DNA from 3 places in the Enterobacter sp. CP102 genome. Region 1 is predicted to be linked to each of the others. Evidence: predicted binding sites of a transcription regulator. Region 1 holds the regulator's gene; each other region holds the start of a gene.
The links. The regulator PhoB, encoded in region 1, activates phosphate uptake and scavenging genes when phosphate is short. The targets are predictions, from matches to a motif close to CTGTCATAAAACTGNCNNAT.
Positions count from the first base shown of each region.

Region 1 (9,938 bases):
GCGCGCCATCCGGCAATCTCCTGGCCCCACTGACGAAAACGTTCATGTCCGGCAAGCCACTGGGCCAGCGTTGTCAGGTCGGTTTGCAGTTGTTCGCGATTACGCAGCGCGCCATTGCGCACTCGCGCGCGCTGTGCATTTCTTGCCTGTAAGCGAGTATTTACTTCAACAATTTGCTGCTGTGTTTGCGCAAGGCGGGTGGTCTGCTCGCGCTGGCTCTCCCAGAGCGGACGCAGCGCGGCGGCAGGCTGCGCCTGCTGAAGTTTTGCCAGCTCTGGCCCGGCATCAGCCAGTGCCTGCTGCGCCTGCTGCTGCAACGCCGTGGCGTGTTGTTGTTCGCGCAGCAACTCGTCGTGACGCGTAAGCCACTGAAAGGTTTGCTGTTGAATCTGCTGTTGCGCCAGCAGGGTTTGCTCTTCGTCAGTAAGTACCTGCAAACTTTGCTGCAACTGCTGTTGCTGCTCTTCACTCAACAGCACCACGCCAGCAGCCTGGGCCTCGCACATCTCCAGGGCGCTGCGGGCCGCTTTGTGTTGTTCATATACCCGCGCTGAAATCTGGCCGTAGATCTCGGTGCCGGTGAGTTCTTCCAGCAGCTCGGCGCGATCGCCGGGTTTCGCATTAAGAAAGGCAGCAAATTGCCCCTGAGAAAGCAGCATCGAGCGGGTAAAACGATCGTAATCCAGACCCGTCAGGGCAGCGGTTTGTTCAAGTTTGTCCGTCACTTTATCGGCAAGGATTTTACCGTCTTCACAGCGCGCCAGCTCCACGCGCGGGGCCTGTAAGTTGCCATCTGGCTGGTTACGCGCCCGGTTCTGGCTCCAGAAAGCCCGGTAAGCCGTGCCTTTTACTTCAAACTCTACTTCCGCCAGACACTCGGCCGTATCGCGCGTCATCAGGTCATTTTGCGCCTGAGAGACTTTTTGCAGGCGCGGCGTTTCGTGGTACAGCGCAAGGCAAATGGCATCCAGCAGCGTGGTTTTACCCGCTCCGGTAGCGCCGGTAATGGCAAATAAACCGTTGCTGGCAAAAGGCTCAGCGGTAAAGTCGATTTTCCACTCACCCTTGAGTGAGTTGAGGTTTTTCAGACGCAGGCTCAGGATTTTCATGCGTTCTCTTCCTCGTCATTCAGTGCGTGCAGCGTATGGGTGAACAGCTCGTTCAGCCGGGCGCGTTTTGCATCATCCATCTCTTCCTGGGCCAGTCGGCGTTCAAATACCTCCTCGACCTTCAGCTCGCTGAGCGTTTCGCGCTGAGCGCTCAACAGGATTTTCTCGCGCTGTTCGCGGCTACGGCGCACCAGCAGCACCTCGACGGGCAAATCTTCCGTTAAGGCCTGAATTTTACGCTGCATATCATGCAGATATTCATCGGTGGTGATTTCGATATCCAGCCAGACCAGCGGTTCTTGCGCCGCGCCGCGCCACTGTTCAAGCTGGACGGTGATGGCCGCCAGGTCACCTTTGAGTACCGCAAGCGGCTGGGTGACCGGGACGTCCAGCATATCGACGGCGCTGAGTTTGCCAGCGGTAAACGTCACCAGATGTACGGATTTGGCTTTGCCTGTTTCGTCAAAACTCAGGGAAATGGGGGAGCCGCAATAGCGAATATGTTCGCTGCCGCCAATCATCTGCGCGCGGTGAATATGCCCCAGCGCGATGTAATCCGCAGGCGGGAAGTTTTGCGCCGGGAAAGCATCAAGCGTGCCGATATAAATGTCACGTACCGCGTCACTTTTACTGGCTCCAACGGTGGTCAGATGCCCGGTAGCAATCACGGGAATCGCCTGTTCACCGCGAAGGGCGCAAGCTTCTTCATACTGTTGGTGGTAGTAGTCGGTGATGCTCTGCAACAGGTGCTGCTGCTTCTCACCGCCGGAAAGCCCGGACTGGCTCTGAACGATATCTCGCGGACGTAAAAAAGGCACCGGACACAGCACCGCGCCCGGCGTCCCGTCGCGCTTTTTCAGGATCTGCGGGGCGTGCCCGGCGCTGGCAACGACCGTCGTATTGAGGAACGCGAGGATGTCGCGGGATTCATTCAGCGTTGCCACGGAGTCGTGGTTACCCGCAACAATCACCAGATGACAGCCGGTTTGCTGTAAGTTAACGACAAAACGGTTATACAGTTCACGCGCATAGCTTGGCGGTTGCCCGGTATCAAAAATATCACCGGCAACGATGATGGCATCAACCTGATGCGCCTGGGCAGTTTCCAGCAGCCAGTTCAGGAAGGCTTCATGTTCAGCGGCGCGGCTTTTGCTGTAAAAATTTTGACCCAGATGCCAGTCCGAGGTGTGAAGTATGCGCATAACGGTTCCGTGGCAAAAAAATGAGGATAGGATTATAAACTTTCAGAGAACGGAAAATAACCGCTGTAATAAAACAACAGTTTGCCATTTATAGTGGGAATGTTTTTCATAAATCTGTCATAAATCTGACGCATAATGACGCCGCATTACAAACTTGTAACTTAAATAAGATAAGACAGGGCAAAGTATGGCGAGACGTATTCTGGTCGTAGAAGATGAAGCTCCGATCCGTGAAATGGTGTGCTTCGTGCTCGAACAAAATGGCTTTCAGCCGGTAGAAGCTGAAGATTATGACAGCGCGGTGAATCAACTTAACGAACCCTGGCCTGATTTGATTTTGCTTGACTGGATGCTGCCTGGCGGCTCGGGATTGCAGTTCATCAAACACATTAAACGTGAAGCGATGACCCGCGATATTCCGGTTGTCATGCTCACGGCGCGCGGTGAAGAAGAAGATCGCGTGCGCGGTCTGGAAACGGGCGCTGACGATTACATCACTAAACCGTTCTCACCTAAAGAACTGGTTGCCCGTATTAAAGCGGTGATGCGCCGTATTTCGCCGATGGCGGTGGAAGAGGTGATTGAGATGCAGGGCTTAAGTCTTGATCCAACGTCACACCGCGTCATGACCGGCGAAAACCCACTCGATATGGGGCCAACCGAATTCAAGCTGTTGCACTTCTTTATGACCCACCCAGAGCGCGTCTACAGCCGCGAGCAGTTGCTGAATAACGTCTGGGGGACTAACGTCTATGTCGAAGACCGGACGGTTGATGTCCATATTCGCCGCTTGCGTAAAGCGCTGGAGCTGAGCGGCCACGATCGTATGGTGCAGACGGTCCGCGGCACGGGTTATCGTTTTTCGACCCGTTTCTGAACAATGACAGGAGTGTGACGCGTGCTGGAACGTCTGTCATGGAAAAGGCTCGTTTTTGAACTCATTCTTTGTTGTATCCCGGCCCTCATTCTGGGGGCATTTGTGGGACATTTGCCGTGGTTTTTACTGGCAGCGGTCACCGGGTTGCTGATCTGGCATTTCTGGAACTTACTGCGCCTTTCCTGGTGGCTGTGGGTTGACCGCAGTATGACGCCTCCGCCGGGAAGCGGAAGCTGGGAGCCGCTGCTTTACGGCCTGCACCAGATGCAGATGCGTAATAAAAAGCGCCGTCGTGAGCTGGGTAGCCTGATCAAACGTTTTCGCAGTGGCGCGGAGTCGCTGCCGGATGCGGTCATTCTGACCACTGAAGAAGGGACTATCTTCTGGTGTAACGGCCTGGCACAACAGCTGCTTGGCCTGCGCTGGCCGGATGATAATGGCCAGAATATCCTTAACCTTCTGCGTTACCCTGAATTCACGCTGTATCTGAAAAAACGCGACTTTACCCGCCCGCATAATCTGAAACTGAACAATGGTCGTCACCTTGAGATCCGCGTGATGCCCTACAGCGACCAGCAGTGGCTAATGGTGGCGCGCGACGTTACGCAGATGCACCAGCTGGAAGGGGCGCGACGTAATTTCTTTGCCAACGTCAGCCACGAGCTACGCACGCCGTTAACGGTGCTCCAGGGCTATCTGGAGATGATGCAGGAGCAAACGCTGGAAGGCGCGCCACGCGAGAAAGCGCTGCATACCATGCGTGAGCAAACGCACCGGATGGAAGGGCTGGTGAAACAGCTTCTGACCTTATCGAAAATAGAGGCCGCTCCGACGCTTGCGTTGAATGACACTATCGACGTGCCGATGATGCTGCGCGTCGTCGAGCGTGAAGCGCAGACCTTAAGCCATAAAAAACATCAACTGACCTTTGAGGTTGATAATGGCCTGAAAGTGCTGGGCAGTGAGGATGAGCTGCGTAGCGCCATTTCTAACCTGGTCTATAACGCGGTGAATCATACGCCGGAAGGGACGCATATTGTGGTGCGCTGGCAATATACCCCGACAGGTGCCGAGTTTAGCGTTGAGGACAACGGACCGGGCATTTCACCGGAACACCTGCCTCGCCTGACCGAGCGTTTCTATCGAGTGGATAAAGCACGCTCGCGACAGACCGGAGGAAGTGGTCTGGGGCTGGCGATTGTGAAACATGCGGTCAATCACCATGAAAGTCGTCTCGATATTCAAAGTACGCTGGGGAAGGGAACCCGTTTCAGTTTCGTTATCCCGGAACGATTAATTGCCAAAAAAATCGCCTGACAACAGGCGTGTCAGTTTTCCTTTCCACGGGCCAGCCATTGCTGGCCCGTTTGCTTTGCGGTCAAGTGAAACCTGAATGAATTTTATACGTCTGATGTTTTTTTGTTCGCATGATTAGCCATGGGTTTTTCTTATAAATAGCGTATTGTGCTGGCCTGTTTTTTCATGCTGGCATATTGTTCTGGTTTTACGATCCCACCTTGCCTTTAAACGTTATAAGCGTTTAAATTGCCCCCCAGATACTGTCATACCGACTGTATTTGCGTGGTAAATCGAAAAACTATTCTTCTCCACGCCAGGACGGGAGAATATCCCGCTGAAATTGAGCAAATTTTCCGCTGTATTGTCCCGTCAGGGATGGCGAAAATCTCAACGTTTTCAACACCACATCCACAGGCAGTAAGGTTTTATGACCCATCACTTAAAATCGCGTGACATCATCGCGCTGGGCTTTATGACATTTGCGCTGTTCGTTGGCGCAGGCAACATCATTTTCCCTCCAATGGTCGGCTTACAGGCGGGTGAACACGTCTGGACTGCTGCGTTTGGTTTCCTGATTACTGCCGTGGGCCTACCGGTACTGACCATCGTTGCGCTGGCGAAAGTCGGCGGCGGCGTTGATAGCCTCAGCACACCGATTGGCAAAGTGGCGGGCGTTCTGCTGGCGACGGTCTGCTATCTGGCTGTTGGCCCACTGTTTGCCACCCCGCGTACGGCAACGGTTTCCTTTGAAGTGGGGATTGCCCCGCTGACCGGCGACGGTGCGATGCCGCTGTTTATCTACAGCCTGGTGTACTTCGCGATTGTGATCCTGGTTTCTCTCTATCCGGGCAAGCTGCTGGATACCGTGGGGAACTTCCTGGCACCAATGAAAATTGTGGCGCTGATCGTGCTGGCCGTTGCGGCTGTCATCTGGCCGGCTGGCCCTATCAGCGATGCCATGGACGCCTATAAAAATGCGGCGTTCTCCAACGGCTTTGTGAACGGTTATCTGACCATGGATACGCTGGGCGCGATGGTGTTTGGTATCGTTATCGTGAACGCGGCGCGTTCCCGTGGCGTGAACGAAGCGCGTCTGCTGACCCGCTACACCATCTGGGCTGGCCTGATGGCCGGTGTGGGCCTGACGCTGCTGTATCTGGCGCTGTTCCGCCTGGGTTCAGATAGCGCCATGCTGGTTGATCAGAACGCGAACGGTGCGGCTATCCTCCATGCTTACGTGCAGCACACCTTCGGTGGTGCGGGCAGCATGTTGCTGGCGGTGCTGATTTTCCTGGCTTGTCTGGTGACGGCCGTTGGCCTGACCTGTGCGTGCGCTGAGTTCTTTGCTCAGTATCTGCCGCTCTCTTACCGCACGCTGGTGTTTATTCTGGGCATCTTCTCAATGGCGGTATCGAATCTGGGTCTGAGCCACCTGATTCAGGTTTCCATTCCAGTGCTGACGGCCATTTATCCGCCGTGTATTGTGCTGGTGGTGTTGAGCTTTACCCGCCCATGGTGGAATAATTCATCGCGAATTATTGCGCCAGCCATGTTTATCAGCCTGCTTTTTGGTATCCTTGACGGAATCAAAGCATCAGCATTCAGTGAAATGCTGCCAGCCTGGACACAGCGTCTGCCGCTGTCCGAACAAGGTCTGGCATGGCTGATGCCTACCGTTGTAGCGCTGGTTCTGGCCATTATCTGGGACCGTGCAGCAGGGCGTCAGGTTACATCGAACGCGCATTAATCAACGGCAACAAACTGTTTAACCACGGGGCTTAAGGCCCCGTGGTTTTTTGTTTTTTTCGTGTTGAATGGCAAGATTTAAATGGAAAGCACTAACAAACTCAAACGTGGACTGAGCACCCGCCACATCCGCTTTATGGCGCTGGGTTCAGCAATCGGTACTGGTCTTTTTTATGGCTCGGCAGATGCCATCAAAATGGCCGGTCCAAGCGTTCTGTTGGCCTACATCATTGGTGGTGTGGCGGCGTATATCATCATGCGTGCGCTGGGCGAAATGTCCGTGCATAACCCTTCTGCAAGCTCCTTCTCTCGCTACGCGCAAGATAATTTAGGACCGCTGGCAGGCTACATCACCGGCTGGACCTACTGTTTTGAGATCCTGATTGTGGCGATTGCTGATGTCACCGCCTTCGGCATCTACATGGGGGTCTGGTTCCCGGCCGTACCGCACTGGATTTGGGTGCTGAGCGTAGTGTTGATCATCTGCGCCATCAACCTGATGAGCGTGAAGGTGTTTGGTGAGCTGGAGTTCTGGTTCTCCTTCTTTAAAGTCGCCACCATTATCATCATGATTGCGGCCGGTTTCGGCATCATTATCTGGGGTATTGGCAACGGCGGTCAGCCAACCGGTATTCATAACCTGTGGAGCAATGGCGGCTTCTTTAGCAACGGCTGGCTCGGCATGGTGATGTCTTTGCAAATGGTGATGTTTGCCTACGGTGGGATTGAGATTATCGGCATCACCGCCGGTGAAGCGAAAGACCCGGAGAAATCCATTCCGCGTGCCATCAACTCCGTGCCGATGCGTATTCTGGTGTTCTACGTGGGTACGCTGTTTGTCATTATGTCTATCTACCCGTGGAACCAGGTGGGCACCGATGGTAGCCCGTTTGTTCTGACCTTCCAGCACCTGGGGATCACGTTTGCGGCCAGTATTCTGAACTTCGTGGTGCTGACGGCTTCGCTTTCTGCCATTAACAGCGATGTGTTTGGCGTGGGGCGTATGCTGCACGGGATGGCTGAGCAGGGTAGCGCGCCAAAAGTCTTTGCGAAAACCTCTCGTCGCGGTATTCCGTGGGTGACGGTGATGGTGATGACCATTGCGCTGCTATTTGCGGTGTACCTCAACTACATCATGCCTGAGAACGTCTTCCTGGTGATTGCATCGCTGGCGACCTTCGCGACAGTGTGGGTGTGGATTATGATCCTGCTTTCGCAGATTGCTTTCCGTCGCCGTCTGCCGCCGGAAGAGGTGAAAGCGCTGAAATTCAAAGTGCCGGGTGGCGTGGTGACGACCATTGTTGGGCTGGTTTTCCTGGTCTTTATTATCGGGCTGATTGGCTATCACCCGGATACCCGTATTTCCCTGTACGTGGGCTTTGCGTGGATTGTGCTGTTGCTGGCAGGCTGGATGTTTAAATGCCGCCGCGACCGCCAGCTGGCGCAAGCGCAGTAATCCTTTTTGACCCTCTCCCAAAAGGCTGAGGGTTCCCCACAAAAAATACGGGCACGTACGGCCGCCTCTCCTTTTGGGGGAGAGGGTTGGGGTGAGGGGGAACATACGGCTCAGGTGGTCATTCCGTTCACTTTACGTTCCTTGCTACTCTGTCGCATCATTACACGTGAACGTGCCAGGGTAGCTCACCGCCGCTACCCTGGCGACCCGGGCTCCCGGCAAGAAAATCGCCGCTTCGCGGTGCCTTCGGCTTATTCCTTTCGGCTTTCGGGTCGGGCGCGATGCAGCGTCCATGCAAGTCGCGCCCTCTCGGCGCATCCATGCGCCTCGCCCCGGCCTACAGGAAATGCCTCAGCGATTTTCAGCCGGACCATGGAATCGCTGTAAGCCTTGTATTTCAATGGTGTAATGTCTTCGCTGAGTAAAGATAAAATGACTGGGGAACCCTCAGCCCAAAAGGAGAGGGTGAAGGCATCTGGCTGCACTGATGCCTCCTCCCCCGTCCTCCTCCCCCAATAAACTGCATCATGATGAGCTAACCTTAACTACCCTGTGGCAAGGTGACGTCAATTTCATCAAAGGGGATTCGTGATGTTGAACGCCTGGCACCTTCCGGTTGCCCCATTTGTTAAGCAAAACAAAGACAACCTTGTGATTACGCTCTGGCTGGCAGGGGAAAATCAGCCCGACCGCGTGATGCTACGCGCTGAAGTGGATAACGAAGAAACCGCGTTGACCATGCACAAGCAACGCAGCCAGCCGCAGCCTGGCGTGACGGCATGGCGCGCGAACATCGACCTCAGCAGCGGGCAGCCGCGACGTCGCTACAGCTTTAAGCTGTTGTGGAATAACCGTCAGCTGTGGTTTACCCCGCAAGGCTTTAGTCGTTTTCCACCTGCGCGGCTGGAACAATTTGCCGTTGATTACCCGGACCAGGGTCCGCAGTGGGTCAACGATCAGGTCTTTTATCAAATCTTCCCTGACCGCTTTGCCCGCAGCCAGGCGCGCACGCCGCAGCAGGATAAGGTCTATTACCACCACGCCGCAGGTCACGACATCATCTTTAAAGCGTGGGATGAACCGCTGACGGCGCAGGCAGGTGGATCAACGTTTTACGGTGGCGATCTGGACGGGATCAGCGAAAAACTGCCGTATCTGAAAAAACTGGGCGTTACGGCGCTGTACCTGAACCCGGTCTTTAAAGCGCCAAGCGTGCATAAATACGATACCGAAGATTATCGCCACGTTGATGAGCAGTTTGGCGGTGATGCCGCTCTGTTGCGTCTGCGGGAGAATACGCAAAAAGAAGGAATGCGCCTGATTCTGGACGGCGTGTTCAACCACAGCGGGGACTCCCACGCCTGGTTTGATCGTCACAATCAGTCTATGGGCGGCGCGTGTCATAACCCAGATTCACCCCAGCGCGACTGGTATAGCTTTAATGATGAAGGCCGGGCGCTGGACTGGTTAGGCTATGCCAGCCTGCCTAAGCTCGATTTCCAGTCACCAACGCTTGTGAATGAGATCTATGGCGGCGATGACAGCATTGTGCGCCACTGGCTAAAGGCGCCGTGGAACATGGATGGCTGGCGTCTGGACGTGGTGCATATGCTTGGTGAAGCGGGTGGGGCGCGTAACAATATTCAGCACGTTGCCGGGATCACCCGTTCGGCAAAAATCGCCCAGCCGGAGGCGTTTGTCTTTGGCGAGCATTTCGGTGATGCACGTCAGTGGCTTCAGGCCGATGCTGAAGACGCGGCGATGAACTATCGCGGCTTTACGTTCCCGCTGTGGGGATTCCTGGCCAATACCGATATCTCTTACGATCCACAGCATATCGACGCCGAAACCTGCATGGCGTGGATGGACAACTACCGCGCCAGCCTGTCGCACCAGCAGCAGCTTCGGATGTTCAATCAGCTGGATAGCCACGATACCGCGCGTTTCAAGTCGCTGCTGGGCAAAGATGTGGCTCGCCTGCCGCTGGCCGTCACCTGGCTCTTCACCTGGCCGGGGATCCCGTGTATTTACTACGGCGATGAAGTGGGGCTGAATGGCAATAACGATCCGTTCTGCCGCAAGACTTTCCCGTGGGATCCAGCAAAACAGGATGCATCCCTGTTCAGCCTGTATCAGCGTATGGCGAAACTGCGTAAACAGAACCTGGCTTTGCGCTACGGCGGTTGTCAGGTGGTTTACGCCCACGATAACGTGGTGGTGTTTGCCCGTGTCTATAACCAGCAGCGTGT
Region 1 covers NZ_CP104014.1:1,003,200-1,013,137, forward strand. The annotation lists gene sbcC (exonuclease subunit SbcC) at 1-1,109, opposite strand, end outside; gene sbcD (exonuclease subunit SbcD) at 1,106-2,311, opposite strand; gene phoB (phosphate response regulator transcription factor PhoB) at 2,499-3,188, shown strand; gene phoR (phosphate regulon sensor histidine kinase PhoR) at 3,210-4,505, shown strand; gene brnQ (branched-chain amino acid transporter carrier protein BrnQ) at 4,915-6,234, shown strand; gene proY (proline-specific permease ProY) at 6,316-7,689, shown strand; gene N1249_RS04705 (hypothetical protein) at 7,850-8,011, opposite strand; gene malZ (maltodextrin glucosidase) at 8,281-9,938, shown strand, end outside.

Region 2 (9,938 bases), 1.8 Mb from region 1:
TTCCAGGGAAAAATCGCCTGTGTGCGTATTCCTGTGGGGCGTGGCGTATGCGGCACTGCGGTTGCGACAAACCAGGTTCAGCGTGTAGAAGATGTTCACGCCTTTGACGGACATATTGCATGTGATGCGGCCAGTAATTCTGAAATCGTCCTTCCGCTGGTGGTGAAAAATCAGATTATTGGCGTTCTGGACATTGACAGCACGGTCTTTAGCCGCTTCACGATCGAGGATGAACAGGGGCTGCGCGAGCTGGTCGCTCATCTTGAAAAAGTACTAGCAGCCACCGATTATCAAAAATTCTTTGCGAGCGTCGCAGGATAATCAACGGATAACGTAGCATTTACTGATGGCGTCATTATAATGTCGCCTGTTCATGCCTGCGCTTGTTGGCAACGTCCGTTGTAATCAGGAAATTTCATGGAAAATCAACCTAAGTTGAATAGCAGTAAAGAAGTTATCGCATTTCTGGCCGAGCGTTTCCCGCAGTGCTTTAGCGCTGAAGGTGAAGCTCGTCCCCTGAAAGTCGGTATTTTTCAGGATTTGGTAGCACGCGTTGAAGGTGAGATGAATCTCAGCAAAACTCAGCTGCGTTCTGCCTTACGTCTTTATACTTCGAGCTGGCGTTACCTGTACGGTATCAAAGCGGGCGCGACGCGTGTCGATCTCGACGGCAACCCTTGCGGTGAGCTGGACGAGCAGCACGTAGAGCACGCACGCAAGCAGCTGGAAGAAGCGAAAGCCCGTGTTCAGGCACAACGTGCTGAGCAGCAAGCGAAAAAACGCGAAGCCGCAGCGGCAAACGGTCAGGAAGAAGCGCCTCGTCGTGAGCGTAAACCGCGTCCTGCACCACGTCGCAATGATAATAACGATCGCAAACCGCGTACTGACAAACCAGCAGCAGCGAAAGCTCCGCGTGAAGAGCCGCGCCACACCCCAGTTTCTGACATCAACGCGCTGAGCGTAGGTCAGGCTCTGAAGGTTAAAGCGGGTAACAATGCGATGGACGCCACCGTACTGGAAATCACCAAAGATGGCGTTCGGGTACAGCTGACTTCTGGTATGTCAATGATTGTACGCGCAGAACACTTGTTGTTCTGAAACGGAGGCCAAGCCTGGCATGAACACTTTTTTTAAGCTCACCGCGCTGGCGGGCCTGTTTGCCATAACAGGTTACGCTTTCGCAGTGGACGATATTACGCGTGTTGATCAAATTCCGGTTTTAAAGGAAGAGACCCAGCACGCGACGGTGAGTGAGCGTGTGACGTCACGCTTTACTCGTTCGCACTATCGTCAGTTCGATCTCGATCAGGCCTTTTCGGCCAAAATCTTCGACCGCTATTTAAACTTGCTGGACTACAGCCATAACGTGCTGTTGGCCAGCGATGTTGAACAGTTCGCAAAACGTAAGGCTGACGTGGGCGATGAACTGCGCTCCGGTAAGCTGGATCTGTTCTACGACCTGTATAACCTGGCACAGAAGCGTCGTTTTGAACGTTACCAGTACGCACTGAAAGTGCTGGAACGTCCGATGGACTTCACCGGTAACGACACCTTTAATCTGGATCGCAGCAAATCTCCGTGGCCTAAAGATGAAGCCGAGCTGAATGCGCTGTGGGACGGAAAAGTAAAATATGACGAGCTGAGCCTTAAGCTCGCCGGCAAAGACGAAAAAGAGATCCGTGACACGCTGACGCGTCGTTACAAATCGGCCATTCGCCGTCTGGCGCAAACCAACAGTGAAGATGTGTTCTCACTGGCCATGACCGCGTTTGCCCACGAAATCGATCCGCATACCAACTACCTTTCCCCACGTAATACCGAACAGTTCAATACTGAAATGAGCCTGTCTCTGGAAGGTATTGGTGCGGTGCTGCAAATGGACGACGATTACACAGTAATCAACTCCATGGTGGCGGGTGGTCCTGCATCCAAGAGCAAAGCGATTAGCGTTGGCGATCGCATTGTTGGTGTTGGCCAGACGGGTCAGGGCATGGTTGATGTCATCGGCTGGCGTCTGGATGACGTTGTCGCGCTGATCAAGGGACCTAAAGGCAGCAAAGTTCGCCTGGAAATCCTGCCTGCTGGTAAAGGCACCAAAACCCGTATCGTTACCCTGACCCGCGAACGTATCCGTCTGGAAGACCGTGCGGTGAAAATGTCGGTCAAAACCGTGGGTAAAGAGAAGGTCGGTGTTCTGGATATCCCTGGCTTCTACGTTGGCCTGACGGATGACGTAAAAGTACAGTTGCAGAAACTGGAAAAGCAAAACGTCAGCAGCATTATCATCGACCTGCGTAGCAACGGTGGTGGTGCATTGACTGAAGCCGTCTCACTTTCCGGGTTGTTCATTCCGTCCGGTCCGGTGGTTCAGGTTCGCGATAACAACGGTAAAGTGCGTGAAGACTCTGATACCGATGGCGTGGTTTATTACAAAGGCCCGCTGGTGGTGTTGGTCGATCGCTTCAGTGCTTCTGCCTCTGAAATCTTTGCTGCTGCAATGCAGGATTATGGCCGTGCGCTGATTGTGGGTGAGCCTACCTTCGGTAAAGGTACTGTTCAGCAATACCGTTCTCTGAACCGTATTTACGATCAGATGCTGCGCCCTGAATGGCCAGCGCTGGGCTCAGTACAGTACACCATTCAGAAGTTCTACCGTGTGAATGGCGGCAGTACGCAGCGTAAAGGCGTCACGCCGGATATCATGATGCCTACGGGCACGGAAGAGACTGAAAGCGGCGAGAAGTTTGAAGATAACGCACTGCCGTGGGATAGCATCAATGCTGCGACCTATGTGAAATCCGGTGACATGACCCAGTTTGGTCCTGAACTGCTGAAAGATCATAACGAACGTATCGCAAAAGATCCTGAGTTCCAGTACATCATGAAAGACATTGCGCGTTTCAATGCCATGAAAGATAAACGGAACATTGCTTCTCTTAACTACGCCCAGCGTGAGAAAGAGAACACGGAGGATGATGCAACCCGTCTGGCGCGTATCAACGATCGCTTCAAACGTGAAGGCAAACCGCTGCTGAAAAAACTGGACGATCTGCCTAAAGATTACCAGGAGCCAGATCCGTATCTGGACGAGACGGTGCATATCGCTCTCGACCTGGCGAATCTTGAAAAAGACAAGCCTGCCGTTCAACCCGCACCGGCAAAATAACCCCCCAGACAGGCACAAGTAATTGTGCCTGTTCTTTTTAGTTCTGCATCCTCCCGTCAATCAGCTTTTCAATTGTGTAAAGTTGTGTCTTTCTGGTGACTTACGCCCGTCGAATCCTTGAAAATAGCCGCAATACCCATACGATGTGGGTAATCGCATAGTGCGCTTTGTTAAACTGAGGTTAAAAGAAAATTATGATGCGAATCGCGCTCTTCCTGCTCACCAACCTGGCGGTTATGGTGGTATTCGGGCTCGTGCTAAGCCTGACAGGAATTCAGTCGAGCAGCGTTCAGGGCCTTTTGATTATGGCGCTGCTGTTTGGTTTTGGTGGCTCCTTCGTTTCTCTGCTGATGTCGAAGTGGATGGCACTGAAATCCGTGGGTGGTGAGGTCATTGAGCAGCCACGTAACGATATGGAACAGTGGCTGATGAACACCGTTGCGCAGCAGTCGCAGCAGGCGGGTATCGCCATGCCACAGGTCGCCATTTACCATGCACCGGACATCAATGCGTTCGCCACGGGCGCGCGCCGCGATGCGTCCCTGGTTGCGGTCAGTACTGGTCTGTTGCAGAACATGAGCCGTGACGAAGCCGAAGCGGTAATCGCTCACGAGATTAGCCATATTGCCAACGGTGACATGGTGACCATGACCCTGATTCAGGGCGTGGTGAACACCTTTGTTATCTTTATTTCGCGTATCCTGGCGCAGATTGCCGCAGGGTTTATGAGTGGCAACCGTGACGAGGGCGAAGAGAGCAACGGTAACCCGCTGATCTATTTCGCTGTGTCGATGGTGCTTGAGCTGGTGTTCGGTATTCTGGCAAGCATCATTACCATGTGGTTCTCCCGTCACCGTGAATTCCACGCTGATGCGGGCTCTGCGAAACTGGTAGGGCGTGAGAAGATGATTGCCGCGTTGCAGCGTCTGAAAACCAGCTACGAGCCGCAGGAAGCAACCAGCATGATGGCATTCTGCATCAACGGTAAATCGAAATCGCTGAGTGAGCTGTTTATGTCTCACCCACCGCTGGATAAACGTATCGAAGCGCTGCGTAGCGGGGAATACCTGAAGTAACGCAGTGTGGGACGAAGAGCCGGGCAGGAGTCACTCTGCCCGGCTTTTTTTATGCCTGAACGCCTGGCTGAGTGACGCGAAGCCCGCTGATAATCGCGGCAATGGTTGCCAGCGTCCCGGCGGTAAACAATGCCACGTGCGTACCATTCTGGCCGGCAAGGTTGAACATCAGTGCGACCAGCGCCGCCCCGGTACTTTGCCCCAGTAAACGCGCCGTACCCAGCATCCCGCTGGCACCGCCGCTGCGATGGCGTGGGGCGGAAGTGATAATGGTGTGGTTATTCGGTGACTGGAACAGGCCAAACCCGGCGCCGCAGAGGATCATTCGCCAGATAATATCCAGGTCAGAAGGCGAGGAGGGGAGAAGTGCCAGAGCGAACAGTCCTGTCGCCATCACCACCAGACCAAGCGCACCCAGCAGACCGGCATGAACCCGCTCAATCAGATAACCTGCCAGCGGTGCCATCACCATCGTGGCCAGCGGCCATGGGGTTAATAACAGCCCCGTCTCCACTTCAGTACGGCCAATCACGCTCTGTAAGAAGAAGGGCAGAGAAACCAGCGCCAGCATTTGCGCACAGAACGAACAGATTGATGTACCAATAGAGAGTGAAAACAGTGGAATGCGTAACAGATCAACCGGTAGCAGGGGCACGGGTAAGGACAACTGGCGGCGGACAAAGAAGAAGCCGATAACCAGCATTGCGACGATTTCTGCGGCGATTAAGGTGATGGACTGACCTTGCGCAAAACCACTCAGGGCGGTGATCAGCAGACCGAAGGTCAGCGCATTCATCACCGCACTGGGTAAATCGAATTTCGGCATTGTGCTTTTCGGCCCATTTGCCGGGAGGTAACGCAGGGCAAAAACGATAGCAATGATGCCCAGCGGCACGTTGATGGCAAAAAGCCACTGCCACGACGCAACGGAGAGGATTGCGGCGGCAATGGTTGGCCCGGCCGCCGAGGAGACCGCGACAATAAAGGAGTTTATCCCCATGCCGCGCCCCAGATGGCGCTGCGGGTAGATAAGGCGTATCAGAGCCGTATTCACGCTCATCAGGGCCGCGCCGCCAAACCCCTGTGCGATACGGGCGAGCGTCAGGGTATGCAGGGAATCCGACAGGGCGCAGAAAAGGGAGGTGAGCGTAAAGACCACCAGGCCACACTGATAGACCCGACGGTAGCCAAACATATCGCCGAGGAATGAGAGCGAAAGCAGAGAAACCACGATCGCAATCTGGTACGCATTCACAATCCAGATGGAACTCGCGGGTGAGGCATGAAGGTCGCTGGCGATGGTTGGCAGGGCAACGTTAGCAATTGCACCGTCCAGGACGGCCATCGAAATACCGATAATAATGGTGGCAATGGCGCCGTACCGCTGGGGCAAGGGCAGCCCATCAGAAGGATTTTTTTCCATGGGGAATGAAAAGCTCAACGTGAAATTATTCTCAGGGTAACTATTTTAGCATTGTTAATTCGGTTTTATGTCGCAGATTTGTAACGAAGTAAACGCGGATTGATTGCAGGCAGGATGACAGGAATTTATAATAAAAACCGGTTCTGATTTTTATAAAACACTCTCCATGAGGTGATAAATGGCAATTGCGGATTTGGATAAGCAGCCAGATTCTGTTTCTTCCGTGCTGAAGGTGTTTGGCATCTTACAGGCGCTCGGAGAAGAGCGTGAAATTGGTATTACAGAGTTGTCGCAGCGTGTGATGATGTCGAAAAGCACCGTTTATCGCTTTTTGCAAACCATGAAGTCTTTAGGGTATGTCGCGCAGGAAGGCGAATCTGAAAAATATTCTCTGACGCTGAAACTGTTCGAACTGGGTGCCCGCGCACTCCAGAATGTCGATCTGATTCGTAGCGCCGATATCCAGATGCGTGAATTGTCGCGTTTAACCAAAGAGACGGTTCACCTGGGCGCGCTGGATGAAGACAGCATTGTTTACATCCACAAAATTGACTCCATGTACAACCTGCGCATGTATTCGCGCATTGGTCGTCGTAACCCGCTGTACAGTACCGCAATCGGTAAAGTGCTGCTGGCCTGGCGCGATCGTGAAGAAGTGACCCAGATCCTCGACGGTGTGGAATATAAGCGCAGCACCGAGCGAACCATCACCAGCACTGATGAGCTGTTAACGGTTCTCGATAAGGTGCGCGAGCAGGGTTACGGCGAAGATAACGAAGAGCAGGAAGAAGGTTTGCGTTGCATAGGGGTGCCGGTGTTTGACCGCTTCGGCGTGGTGATTGCCGGCCTGAGTATTTCGTTCCCGACGCTGCGTTTCTCTGAGGAACGTCTGCACGAGTATGTGGCGATGCTGCATACTGCTGCGCGTAAAATCTCTGAGCAGATGGGTTATAACGAGTATCCGTTTTAATCCCGGCTAAAATAAAAAAACGCCGCGTTTACGCGGCGTTTTTTGTGAATTCCCTTTGCGGAGTTAGCCGTTATCGATAACGACCGTCATTTTGCGCAGTACCGGGCAGTTGGTTAACCCAATGAAACCGCTATCTGAATGCAGGTATTGTGCAGTGCTGACTCCACGAGCGGTCACATACTTACACTGAATGCCTAAGCCCGCCGCATTTTCTGTGCTTCCCACGAGGACACCGTATCCGGTTAATAACAGGCCAATCCAGATAATGGCCAGCGCAATAATGGTGCGAATGATTAAATGCATCATTGCCTCTTTTTGTTAGTTGTCATGCTGTTAAGCGTAACGGGTTTACGCAATGAAACAAGTGCACTATTCCGAAAAGTACTTGATGACAGTACAGTTAGCCCCTGTTTAAGATAGCCATGCTAACCTGGTTGCATCAGGTCATAAGACGGAGTGTGGAGTGAAAAAAATACGCTGGGTAATTCTGGTTATCGTGCTGATAGCGTGCGTAGTGCTATGGACGCAGACTATCAATGTGATGTGCGATCAGGATGTACAGTTCTTCAGTGGCGTTTGTGCAATCAATAAGTTTATTCCGTGGTAAGACGCATTTTTTCTCAAGGTGATTTCCTTCCTTCGCACCAGTGGTAAAATAGACGTTTTTATTGAGGTGGTGAAATGGGTGAGTTACTGAATTCAGGGCTGCTGAGTATGGCGTCCCTGGTTGTCTCGTTGGTTATTCTGGTTGTGGGTTTGGTTCTGTGGTTCTTCGTAAACCGTGCCAGCTCCCGCACGAACGAGCAAATTGAGTTACTGGAAGCGTTGCTCGATCAGCAGAAACGACAGAATGCTTTACTGCGCCGTCTGTGCGAAGCCAACGAGCCAGAAGAGAAAGAAGAAGCAAAAGAAGCGGCTGTTGAAGATAAAGAAGAAGACGACGATTTTATTCGCCTGGTGGCTGAACGTTAATCTGTGATTTACGGGAGGTGGCTGTGGTCTGGAAAAATCCCTGGTATGACCCCTCCCTGAAGCATCACACCCCCGCAGGTTTTCGCAATACGCTCCCCGCTGGCCATCAGCAGGGCGATATTGATCGCTGGCGAAAAGAGCGGAAATTAGCCGGTTTGCCTAAACCTCCCGCATTGGGATATGACGCCTTTCTTAACCAGTGGTGGCAGCCTGTAATTCTTAACGCGCTACCCGAAGATGGCGTATGGTGGCTGGGTCATGCCAGTCTGCTGTTGCGTATGGACGGGAATTATATCCTGACCGACCCCGTTTTTTCCCGACGCGCCTCGCCGTTACCTTTTGTTGGGCCCGAGCGTAAAACGCCCCCGGCTATCTCTGTCGATAAACTCCCGCAGCTTGATGCTCTGGTCATTTCCCATAATCACTATGATCACCTTGATGCCGCCACCGTTCGTCATCTGTTGCGTCGTTTCCCCGATCTGCACGTGTTTGTGCCATTAGGTCTGGCGAGCTGGTTTCGTCGGCGAGGGGCAAAAAATGTGACTGAACTCGACTGGTGGCAAAGCATCAGCTGGCAGGGGATGACGCTAACGGCTGTACCCGCGCAGCACTGGAGTATGCGCACGCCATGGAACCGAAATCGTTCCCTCTGGTGTGGATGGGTGTTTGAAAGCCGTCAACATCGCTTCTGGTTCAGCGGTGATACGGGGTATACGCCGGAGCTGCTCACTATTCCCGAACGCCTTGGCAAGATTGACGCTGCCGCATTGCCGGTTGGCGCGTATGCACCACGCTGGTTCATGTCCGTACATCATATGGATCCACAATCCGCCGTTGCCTTATGGCAACAACTGGGTGCCCCGCTGGCGTTTCCTATTCACTGGGGTGTGTTTGAACTGGGGGATGAATCGCTGGAAGAACCTGTGCAGGAGTTAAATCAGGCGCTCGCTAATTTAGCACCAGTTAATGATTCATTCAGGACACTGAAAATTGGTGAATATTTATCCTTCTAAACGCAGCGCTGATGTGTTGCATATATTCTGTATTTGAATCATTCAACGAGAGTTTTATTTTTATCGAAACGTTTTGCTTGCCTTCTTTTGAGGCAGAGTCATAAAAATTTCATTATTTTGGTGCATAACGACATTTATTAAGCGGTGAATTTTAATACAATTCAGGCGGGTTTATTAACATCGTATTTTCATTACAACTGTTCCTGCGCGTTGCAATGATTTAAGCATAACTTTTCACAATTTGTTCTAACTCAATCATTGCATTGAGGATTCTTTTGCCCGGCGCTGGACGTACCGAAGTGATTGAGCTAAGGTAAAAAAGTCTTAGATTACAGCGGTTGTGATAACATCGTTAAGGCAGTTCAGGCTGGTAATGCTGACCGCAAACATTGCGCATAATTGTGCAGAAGGTTACGAGGCAGCGCCAGAATTTGTGCGGCGGATCGAGACACGTTTAAAAATGGCTTGCCATAATTAACGTTGTGTGTGATAACACGTTTTGGGTCAAACGAGGTACAGTTCTGTTTATGTGTGGCATTTTCAGTAAAGAAGTCCTGAGTAAACACGTTGTCGTTGAATACCGCTTCTCTGCCGAACCTTATATTAGTGCCTCAAGCAGTAATGTCTCAGTTTTATCTAAGTCAATGCCTGCGGGCTAAGAAAACACTCTAAGGAATTTTGCAAATGGCAAAGATTAAAGGTCAAGTTAAGTGGTTCAACGAGTCTAAAGGTTTTGGTTTCATTACTCCTGCTGACGGCAGCAAAGATGTGTTCGTACACTTCTCTGCAATCCAGGGTAACGGCTTCAAAACTCTGGCTGAAGGCCAGAACGTTGAGTTCGAAATTCAGGACGGCCAGAAAGGCCCAGCTGCAGTTAACGTAACTGCTATCTGATCGAACCACTGCTGACTGAAGTGCTTCTGCGCTTCGATCTCAGATATAAAGCCTCGCTTATGCGGGGCTTTTTTATTACCTTATCTTTCAAAATATTACGAATGAACGCCTTGTTAGCAACTTGTTGCAAAGCTACGAGGTTATTAGCATTGTTTTCACCGCGTCAGCCAGTCTTTTCCCGTTAAATCAGGGCGTTGTTCAACGGACCTGGGGTTCAGGTGAAAAAGAAAACGATAACGACAGCCGGCAACTTCACCCCGGCTCGTTTTGCGCTGCTATGTCTTGCTATTTTTTGTAGTCTGGCTTTCTTACTGGGCCGTGTTGCCTGGTTGCAAATCATTAAACCTGACAATCTCGTTAAGCAGGAAGATATGCGCTCGCTGCGTGAGGTGGCGATTGATGCACCGCGCGGGATGATTGTCGA
Region 2 covers NZ_CP104014.1:2,781,889-2,791,826, reverse strand. The annotation lists gene N1249_RS13240 (GAF domain-containing protein) at 1-321, shown strand, start outside; gene proQ (RNA chaperone ProQ) at 418-1,098, shown strand; gene prc (carboxy terminal-processing peptidase) at 1,118-3,166, shown strand; gene htpX (protease HtpX) at 3,361-4,242, shown strand; gene N1249_RS13220 (MFS transporter) at 4,292-5,665, opposite strand; gene kdgR (DNA-binding transcriptional regulator KdgR) at 5,844-6,635, shown strand; gene N1249_RS13210 (YobH family protein) at 6,699-6,938, opposite strand; gene mgrB (PhoP/PhoQ regulator MgrB) at 7,099-7,242, shown strand; gene N1249_RS13200 (YebO family protein) at 7,317-7,607, shown strand; gene N1249_RS13195 (MBL fold metallo-hydrolase) at 7,631-8,620, shown strand; partial or broken gene N1249_RS13190 (DUF2627 domain-containing protein) at 9,148-9,292, shown strand; gene cspE (transcription antiterminator/RNA stability regulator CspE) at 9,305-9,514, shown strand; gene ftsI (peptidoglycan glycosyltransferase FtsI) at 9,733-9,938, shown strand, end outside.
Region 2: the regulator PhoB is predicted to act here: its motif matches at 5,733-5,752, upstream of kdgR (DNA-binding transcriptional regulator KdgR).

Region 3 (9,938 bases), 2.2 Mb from region 1:
CTGCTGTGTCAGCCGGATACCGCAAAGCACACCGGCCAGACCGCCGCCGACGATAACCGTATCAAATTTCATCGTGTTGTTCCTTCTCCAGACCGCAAAGCCCCTGGTAGACCCAGCGGGTGAATTCGCTTTCACGCAGGGCATCGCCCCAGGCAACAGGCTGAATACCTTTCCAGCGTTCGTTTAAAAAATCGCTGAGCTGAGCAAGCGACTGGGTTGAGGTGGTGGCGTGAAAACGTTGCAGAAGCCCGGCCGCGCGGCAGGCGCACAGCTCGCCCTGACAGGTCCCCATGCCGACGCGCGTACGGCGGCGTAAATCGAGCAGGTTATTCACCGTCAGATTTTCAACGGCATACTGCACTTCACCTGCGGTCACCGCCTCGCACTCGCACACCAGGCTTCGGCTAAGTCGCCCCTCGCCGAGCCACGCTGGTGTGCGGTCACCGTGGCGATAGACCGCTGAGCCACGCAGCGGCGCGGGTAGTGAGATGATTTTTTGCAGCGTTTTTTCGGTAGATTGCTGTGATCCGGGGAGGGGCTTCTCTGCGGTCATGCAGGGTTCGGTATTGCCCAGTTTGCGACACACGGCGTCAGTGGCCCACTGCGCCATCAGACGGTAGGTCATCAGTTTACCGCCAGTGATGGTGATAAACCCTTCCATGCCGTCGCGCTCAGCGTGATCGAGCAACACAATGCCACGGCTGACGTTACGCCCGCAGGGATCGTTATCGCTGGCAACCAGCGGGCGTACACCCGCATAAGCCCGAAGAATTCGGGTGTGAGCCATTACCGGGGCCAGCTTTTCCCCTTCGCGCAGCAGAATATCAACCTCTTCGGCGGTCACCCGGTTGTAATCAATCTCGCTGTAGTCAACGTGGGTTGAGGTGGTACCAATCAACGAGATAGTGTCGCCCGGCACCAGGATATCGGCGTCAGATGGTTTACGGCAGCGGTTAATGACATGGTTATTGATGCGGTGATCGAGGATCAGCAGCGAGCCTTTCGCCGGGAACATGCGGATGGATAAGTCGGCGTATTCTGCAATGCGCTGCCCCCAGATCCCCGCCGCATTGACCACTACTGGCGCATACAGCTCGCTGTATTCATTATATTGCGGGTCAAACACCCGCACGCCGCACACGGTATCTCCCTTGCGGATAAGCCCGGTGACTTCATGCCCGGTCAGGATGCGGGCGCCATGCTCACGGGCATCCAGAATATTGGCGGCCGTGAGACGAAACGGGTCCACGGTGCCGTCAGGGACTTTAACGGCACCCATCAGCGCCGGGTTTACAGAAGGCTCAATGCGGCGTGCCAGTGCGGGATCTATCGCTTCGGCGTGAATACCCGCGGCGGTACAGGCCGTAATAAAGGTGTGCTGGAACGCGAGATCATCTTCGGGAAGGGTGATGAACAGGCCATCGGTCGGTTCAATACAATGACGGGCGATACGTTTGAGGATCTGGTTTTCGGCAATACACTCGCGCGCAGATTCACCGTCTGTGACCGCATACCGCGCGCCGCTGTGCAACAGACCATGATTGCGCCCGGTTGCGCCGGTTGCAATATCGTGGCGCTCCAGCAGCGTGACGTTTAACCCTCGCAGGGCGCAGTCGCGTGCGATACCGGCACCGGTTGCCCCACCGCCAATGATAATCACATCGCTATAGCGGGGATCGTGAATTGTCATTGTCTTCCCTCATGTTCGTTTTTTTACCATTTAGCCACATCAATTCTGTGGTTTGTTTGATTTCGAACATAATCGAGCAAAATACGAAAGTGAAACGTGATTTCATGCGCTTTTTTGCGCATCCTGTCATATTTCTGTAACAATATGTGCGTTGTTTCACAGTAACAATCACTGTGATTTTTTAACATCGCCGCCTCTCTGGAGTTAGGGGGTAGATAACCCTCTGAAAATTCAAATATGGCCACGGAGGCTGTCATGCTCAGTATCTTCAAACCTGCGCCGCATCGGGCGCGTCTGCCAGAGGCAGAAATCGATCCGCTTTACCGCCGTCTGCGTTGGCAAATCTTCCTCGGGATTTTCTTCGGGTACGCGGCTTACTATCTGGTACGTAAGAACTTTGCGCTCGCCATGCCGTATCTGGTGGAGCAGGGCTTTTCACGCGGCGATCTGGGGTTCGCGCTGTCCGGGATTTCAATTGCCTACGGTTTTTCTAAATTCATCATGGGTTCGGTGTCGGATCGCTCGAATCCGCGCGTGTTCCTGCCTGCCGGTCTGATTCTGGCGGCAGCGGTGATGTTGTTTATGGGCTTTGTGCCGTGGGCGACCTCCAGCATTGCCGTTATGTTTGTGCTGTTGTTTCTGTGCGGCTGGTTCCAGGGGATGGGGTGGCCGCCGTGCGGACGTACCATGGTGCACTGGTGGTCGCAGAAAGAGCGTGGCGGCATCGTGTCGGTGTGGAACTGCGCGCATAACGTGGGGGGCGGTATTCCGCCGCTGTTGTTCCTGCTGGGGATGGCCTGGTTTAACGACTGGAAAGCTGCGCTCTACATGCCTGCCTTTGGCGCCATTCTGGTGGCGATTATCGCCTTCGCGCTGATGCGCGATACGCCGCAGTCCTGCGGCCTGCCGCCGATTGAAGAGTATAAAAACGACTACCCTGATGATTACAGCGAACAACACGAAGAAGAACTGACCGCAAAGCAGATCTTCATGAAATACGTGCTGCCCAACAAACTGCTGTGGTACATCGCGGTGGCGAACGTGTTTGTCTATCTGCTGCGTTACGGCATTCTCGACTGGTCGCCAACCTACCTGAAAGAGGTGAAGCACTTCGCGCTGGATAAATCCTCCTGGGCTTACTTCCTGTATGAATACGCCGGGATCCCTGGCACGCTGCTGTGTGGCTGGATGTCGGACAAAGTGTTCCGTGGCAACCGTGGTGCGACAGGCGTGTTCTTTATGACCCTGGTGACCATCGCCACCGTGGTTTACTGGCTCAACCCACCGGGCAACCCGGGTGTGGATATGGCCTGTATGATTGTGATCGGCTTCCTGATTTACGGTCCGGTGATGTTGATTGGTCTTCATGCGCTGGAGCTGGCACCGAAAAAAGCGGCAGGGACGGCTGCGGGCTTCACCGGTCTGTTTGGTTATCTGGGCGGCTCGGTCGCGGCGAGCGCTATTGTGGGCTATACCGTTGACTTCTTCGGCTGGGACGGCGGCTTTATGGTGATGATTGGCGGTAGCGTGCTGGCTGTTCTGCTGCTGATTGTTGTGATGATCGGTGAAAAACGTCACCACGCCGACGTGCTGGCGCGTCGTGGATAAGGAGCACTGCGATGAAATTAACGCACTTAGCAAGTGGCCTGCTGCTGGCAGGCCTGATGACCGGTTCCGCACTGGCGGCAGATAAAATCGTGATTGCCCACCGTGGTGCGAGCGGCTATTTGCCGGAACACACACTCCCGGCGAAAGCGATGGCCTATGCGCAGGGCGCGGATTATCTGGAGCAGGATCTGGTGATGACCAAAGACGACCAACTGGTCGTCCTGCATGATCACTATCTTGACCGCGTAACGGACGTGGCCGAACGTTTCCCACAGCGTGCGCGTAAGGACGGGCGCTATTACGCCATCGACTTCACGCTGGCGGAGATTCGTTCGCTGAAATTTACCGAAGGCTTTGAGATTGAAAACGGCAAGAAAGTGCAGGTCTATCCGGGACGTTTCCCGATGGGCAAATCTGATTTCCGCATTCATACCTTTGAAGAGGAGATCGAGTTTGTTCAGGGGCTGAACCACTCGACGGGCAAAAACATTGGTATCTACCCGGAAATCAAAGCGCCGTGGTTCCATCATCAGGAAGGGAAGGACATTGCTGCCAGAACGCTGGAGGTACTGAAGAAGTACGGTTACACCAGCAAGCAGGACAAAGTCTATCTGCAATGTTTTGATGCCGCTGAACTGAAGCGCATTAAAACCGAGCTGGAGCCAAAGATGGGGATGAACCTCAGCCTGGTGCAGCTGATTGCCTATACCGACTGGAATGAAACCCAGGAGAAACAGCCTGACGGGAAGTGGGTGAACTACAACTACGACTGGATGTTTACGCCGGGCGCGATGAAGCAGATTGCGCAGTACGCCGACGGCATCGGGCCGGATTACCATATGCTGGTGGCAGAAGGTTCAGTGCCGGGCCACGTGAAGCTGACGGCGATGGTGAAAGAAGCACACGCCAGCAAGATGCAGGTGCATCCGTATACGGTGCGGGCAGATCAGTTGCCAGAGTATGCGACGGATGTGAATCAGCTGTACGACGTGTTGTATAACCAGGCGGGTGTGGACGGGTTGTTTACGGATTTCCCGGATAAAGCGGTAGGTTTTTTGAAGGATAAGCGCTGAAATTGCCGGGTGGCGGCTGCGCCTTACCCGGCCTACGAACTGCGGTTTTGTAGGCCGGGTAAGCGAAGCGCCACCCGACACCATCACATCTCGATTTCGATATCGCCTTTTGCCCGGCAGCAGCAGGGCAAAATTTCCCCTTCGTTGATAAAGGCCAGCGGTTCGGTCAGCCAGTCAACCTGGCCTGCGACCAGGCGGCAGCGGCAGGAGCCGCAGTACCCGGCACGACACTGGTACTCTACCTCAACCTGATGTGCTTCAAGCGCCACCAGCAGAGAAGGGTGCTCTTCCTGGCACAGTACTTCTGTACCAGAAAGACGGAGCGTTACGCGTGTCATCAGAGCTGGAAGTTGCTCAGGTCGTCAGTATCGACTTCTGCGTCTATCTGACCCACCAGATAAGAACTCACTTCCACTTCCTGCGGCGCAACCTGCACGTTATCGGACACCAGCCAGGTATTGATCCACGGGATCGGGTTGGAGCGGGTCTGGAACGGCAGATCAAGGCCAACAGCCTGCATACGGATGTTGGTAATGTACTCAACGTACTGGCACAGAATGTCTTTGTTCAGGCCGATCATGGAGCCGTCGCGGAACAGGTAATCTGCCCACTCTTTCTCCTGCTGCGCGGCCAGCACGAACAGGTCGTAGCATTCCTGTTTGCACTCTTCGGCGATTTCCGCCATTTCCGGATCGTCCACGCCGCTGCGCAGAAGGTTCAGCATATGCTGAGTGCCGGTCAGGTGCAGGGCTTCGTCACGGGCGATCAGACGGATGATTTTAGCGTTACCTTCCATCAGCTTGCGCTCGGCAAAGGCGAAGGAGCAGGCGAAGCTCACGTAGAAGCGAATGGCTTCCAGCGCGTTCACGCTCATCAGGCACAGGTACAGCTGTTTTTTCAGCGCGCGCAGGTTCACGGTAATGGTTTTGCCGTTCACGTTGTGCGTGCCTTCACCCAGCAGATGCCAGTAGCTGGTCATCTCGATCAGCTCGTCGTAGTAGTGCGCAATACCTTCCGCACGTTTCTGGATCTGCTCGTTGGTGACGATATCGTCAAACACCACCGCCGGATCGTTCACGATATTGCGGATGATATGGGTGTAAGAGCGGGAGTGGATCGTCTCTGAGAACGCCCAGGTTTCCACCCAGGTTTCCAGTTCCGGAATCGAGATCAGCGGCAGCAGCGCCACGTTCGGGCTACGACCCTGAATGGAGTCCAGCAGCGTCTGGTACTTCAGGTTGCTGATGAAGATATGCTTTTCGTGATCCGGCAGCGCCTGGAAATCAATACGATCGCGGGAAACGTCAACTTCTTCCGGGCGCCAGAAGAAGGAGAGTTGCTTTTCGATCAGCTTTTCGAAGATGTCATATTTTTGCTGATCGTAGCGTGCCACGTTGACCGGCTGGCCGAAGAACATCGGCTCTTTGAGCTGGTCGTTTTTCGTCTGTGAAAAGGTGGTATATGCCATGAATGTGTCCTGTGAGAGATTTTGTCGGCGGGGCCGACAAAACCGTAGGCCGGGTAAGCGAAGCGCCACCCGGCATTTACATTAGATCTTACATGCGCCGCTTTCGCAGCCATCGTCCTGAATTGACGGTGCCAGGTCATCCTGGGCGTCTTCCGCACCATCACGGGTGTTGTGATAGTACAGGGTTTTCACGCCAAATTTATAGGCGGTGAGCAGGTCTTTCAGCAGTTGCTGCATCGGAACCTTGCCAGACGGGAAGCGCGTCGGGTCATAGTTGGTATTGGCAGAGATCGACTGGTCGATAAACTTCTGCATGATCCCAACCAGTTGCAGGTAGCCATCGTTGTTTGGCATTTCCCACAGCAGCTCGTAGTTGTTACCCAGCGTTTCGTAATCCGGCACCACCTGACGCAGCACGCCGTCTTTCGATGCTTTGATGCTGACGTGACCGCGCGGTGGCTCAATACCGTTGGTGGCGTTAGAGATCTGCGAAGAGGTCTCAGACGGCATCAGGGCAGAGAGCGTGGAGTTACGCAGGCCGTGCGCCTTGATGGATTCGCGCAAACCTTCCCAGTCGAGGTGCAGCGGTTCGCTGACAATCCCGTCCAGGTCTTTCTTATAGGTGTCGATCGGCATGATGCCTTTGGCGTAGGTAGTTTCGTTAAACCACGGGCACGCGCCTTGCTCTTTCGCCAGCTCGTTGGAGGCTTTCATCAGGTAATACTGAATAGCTTCAAATGTCTGGTGGGTCAGATTGTTGGCGCTGCCGTCAGAGTAACGCTTGCCGTTTTTCGCCAGCCAGTAGGCGAAGTTGATCACGCCAATACCCAGGGTACGACGACCCATCGCGCCACGTTTTGCCGCCGGGATTGGGTAATCCTGGTAATCCAGCAGGGCGTCGAGTGCGCGTACAGCCAGCACGGCCAGCTCTTCCAGCTCGTCCAGGCTCTTAATGGCACCCAGGTTGAACGCAGACAGCGTACACAGCGCAATTTCACCGTTTTCGTCGTTTACATCGTCCAGCGGTTTAGTTGGCAGGGCGATTTCCAGGCACAGGTTAGACTGGCGCACTGGTGCAACAGCCGGGTCGAACGGGCTGTGAGTGTTGCAGTGGTCAACGTTCTGAATATAGATACGGCCAGTAGAGGCACGTTCCTGCATCATCAGAGAGAACAGGTCTACCGCTTTCACACGCTGTTTACGGATGCTGTCGTCTTTTTCGTATTTGGTGTACAGACGCTCAAACTCATCCTGATCGGCGAAGAAGGTATCGTACAGGCCCGGGACGTCAGACGGGCTGAACAGGGTGATCTCTTCACCTTTCAGCAGACGGGTGTACATCAGTTTGTTGATCTGCACGCCGTAGTCCATGTGGCGCACGCGGTTGCCTTCAACACCACGGTTGTTTTTCAGTACCAGCAGGCTTTCAACTTCCAGGTGCCACATTGGGTAGAACAGGGTTGCAGCACCACCACGCACACCGCCCTGAGAGCAGGATTTTACTGCCGTCTGGAAGTGCTTATAGAACGGGATACAGCCGGTGTGGAACGCTTCACCGCCGCGAATTGGGCTACCCAGGGCGCGAATACGACCGGCGTTAATACCGATACCGGCACGCTGGGAGACGTATTTCACAATGGCGCTGGAGGTGGCGTTGATGGAATCCAGGCTGTCGCCACACTCGATCAGTACGCAGGAGCTGAACTGACGGGTAGGGGTGCGCACGCCAGACATGATTGGCGTTGGCAGAGAAATCTTGAACGTCGACACCGCGTCGTAGAAACGCTTCACGTATTCCAGACGGGTATCACGCGGATAGTTAGAGAACAGGCAGGCAGCAACCAGAATATAGAGGAACTGGGCGCTCTCGTAGATTTCGCCGGTTACACGGTTCTGAACCAGGTATTTGCCTTCAAGCTGTTTCACCGCCGCGTAGGAGAAGTTCATATCGCGCCAGTGATCGATAAACCCGTTCATCTGCTCGAACTCTTCTTCCGTGTAGTCTTCCAGCAGATGCGTGTCGTATTTGCCCAGCTCGACCATTTTCACTACGTGATCGTACAGCTTAGGCGGCTCAAACTGGCCGTAGGCTTTTTTACGCAGGTGGAAAATGGCCAGGCGTGCAGCCAGGTACTGATAATCCGGTGCTTCACGGGAGATCAGATCCGCCGCTGCCTTGATGATGGTTTCATGGATATCAGACGTTTTGATGCCGTCGTAGAACTGGATATGGGAACGCAGTTCAACCTGGGAGATAGATACGTTGTTCAGTCCTTCTGCTGCCCAGTCGAGAACTCGATGGATTTTGTCCAGATTGATACGCTCGGTAGTACCGTCGCGTTTTGTCACCAGCAGACTCTGATTCATGTGGGTTTTTACCTGTCCGTGAAATAAAAAAATATCCCCCGTTTATCCACAGGGCCGCCTTGTGACTAACTCTGTGGATAAATACTACATATAGGGGGTTTGCGATAAGAGAAACGCTATATGGTGAGTATTCTAGTATCGAATCATTTCAGCACAAGGGTTGATTTTGACGTTAAATTGAGGTTGTGAAAGGGTAAAAAAGCCTAAGTCCTCGTACCGTAAGGCCTGGAAGACATGTCAATAATTTAGAAAAAAAATTCAAAATTTGATCGAGTGCTGATTTCTTCGACGAGAGGTCAAAATTGCGCAACATGATGTCGCGCAATCTTTATAAGATTATTTGATGACGTTAGTCATTTTTGGCTGTTGTGTGCAACATATAGTTAACATCAACACCCGGGGCGAGCTTGAATTTGTCTGTTAATGGATTGTAATGCAGACCCGTGATGTGCTGCTCTTTGAGCCATGTCTGATCCACCCAGCCCAGTAATTCAGCAGGCTTGATGAATTTCTTCACGTCATGCGTCCCTTTCGGCACCATGCGCAGGACATATTCTGCACCGACCACGGCCATCAGCCAGGCTTTACCGTTGCGGTTAATGGTAGAGAAGAACACCTGGCCGCCAGGCTTAACCAGTTTTGCGCAGGCATTCACTACCGACTGCGGGTCCGGTACGTGTTCGAGCATCTCCATACAGGTCACTACATCGTACTGATGGGCGTACTTCGCCGCATGTTCCTCGACGGTTTCTTGCACATACTCAACCTGCACACCGGACTCCAGCGCGTGTAAGCGTGCAACCTGCAAAGGTTCAAACCCCATGTCAAGGCCAGTAACGGTTCCCCCTTCGCGTGCCATGCTTTCCGCCAGGATGCCGCCGCCACAGCCTACGTCGAGGACTTTCTTCCCGAACAGACCGCCGGAACGCTCCGCGATATAGCCCAGACGCAGCGGGTTAATACGGTGCAAAGGTTTAAACTCACCTTCGAGATCCCACCAGCGGGACGCCACCGCTTCGAATTTGGCAATCTCTTCATGGTCAACGTTGTGAGCCACCGGGGATTTTTCGGCATTCATGGACGCTTTTACTCCGTAATTTAAAGACGGGGCAGTATATCAGGATAATAAACCAAATTGGTTTATAACCCTGTGGGTGTGTTATAATTTGCGACCTTTGAATCCGGGATACAGTAGAGGGATAGCGGTTAGATGAGCGACCTTGCGAGAGAAATTACACCGGTCAACATCGAGGAAGAGCTGAAGAGCTCCTATCTGGACTATGCGATGTCGGTCATTGTTGGCCGTGCGCTGCCGGACGTCCGCGATGGCCTTAAGCCGGTACACCGTCGCGTACTATACGCCATGAACGTATTGGGCAATGACTGGAATAAAGCCTACAAAAAATCTGCCCGTGTCGTTGGTGACGTAATCGGTAAATACCATCCCCATGGTGATTCCGCGGTGTACGACACTATCGTCCGTATGGCGCAGCCATTCTCGCTGCGTTACATGCTGGTAGATGGTCAGGGTAACTTTGGTTCTATCGACGGCGACTCCGCCGCGGCAATGCGTTATACGGAAATCCGTCTGGCGAAAATTGCGCATGAACTGATGGCCGACCTGGAAAAAGAGACGGTTGATTTCGTTGATAACTATGACGGCACGGAAAAAATCCCTGACGTTATGCCAACGAAAATCCCTAACCTGCTAGTGAACGGTTCGTCCGGTATC
Region 3 covers NZ_CP104014.1:3,184,183-3,194,120, reverse strand. The annotation lists gene glpB (glycerol-3-phosphate dehydrogenase subunit GlpB) at 1-72, opposite strand, end outside; gene glpA (anaerobic glycerol-3-phosphate dehydrogenase subunit A) at 62-1,690, opposite strand; gene glpT (glycerol-3-phosphate transporter) at 1,946-3,298, shown strand; gene glpQ (glycerophosphodiester phosphodiesterase) at 3,310-4,371, shown strand; gene yfaE (class I ribonucleotide reductase maintenance protein YfaE) at 4,455-4,709, opposite strand; gene nrdB (class Ia ribonucleoside-diphosphate reductase subunit beta) at 4,709-5,839, opposite strand; gene nrdA (class 1a ribonucleoside-diphosphate reductase subunit alpha) at 5,921-8,206, opposite strand; gene ubiG (bifunctional 2-polyprenyl-6-hydroxyphenol methylase/3-demethylubiquinol 3-O-methyltransferase UbiG) at 8,556-9,284, opposite strand; gene gyrA (DNA topoisomerase (ATP-hydrolyzing) subunit A) at 9,417-9,938, shown strand, end outside.
Region 3: the regulator PhoB is predicted to act here: its motif matches at 1,814-1,833, upstream of glpT (glycerol-3-phosphate transporter).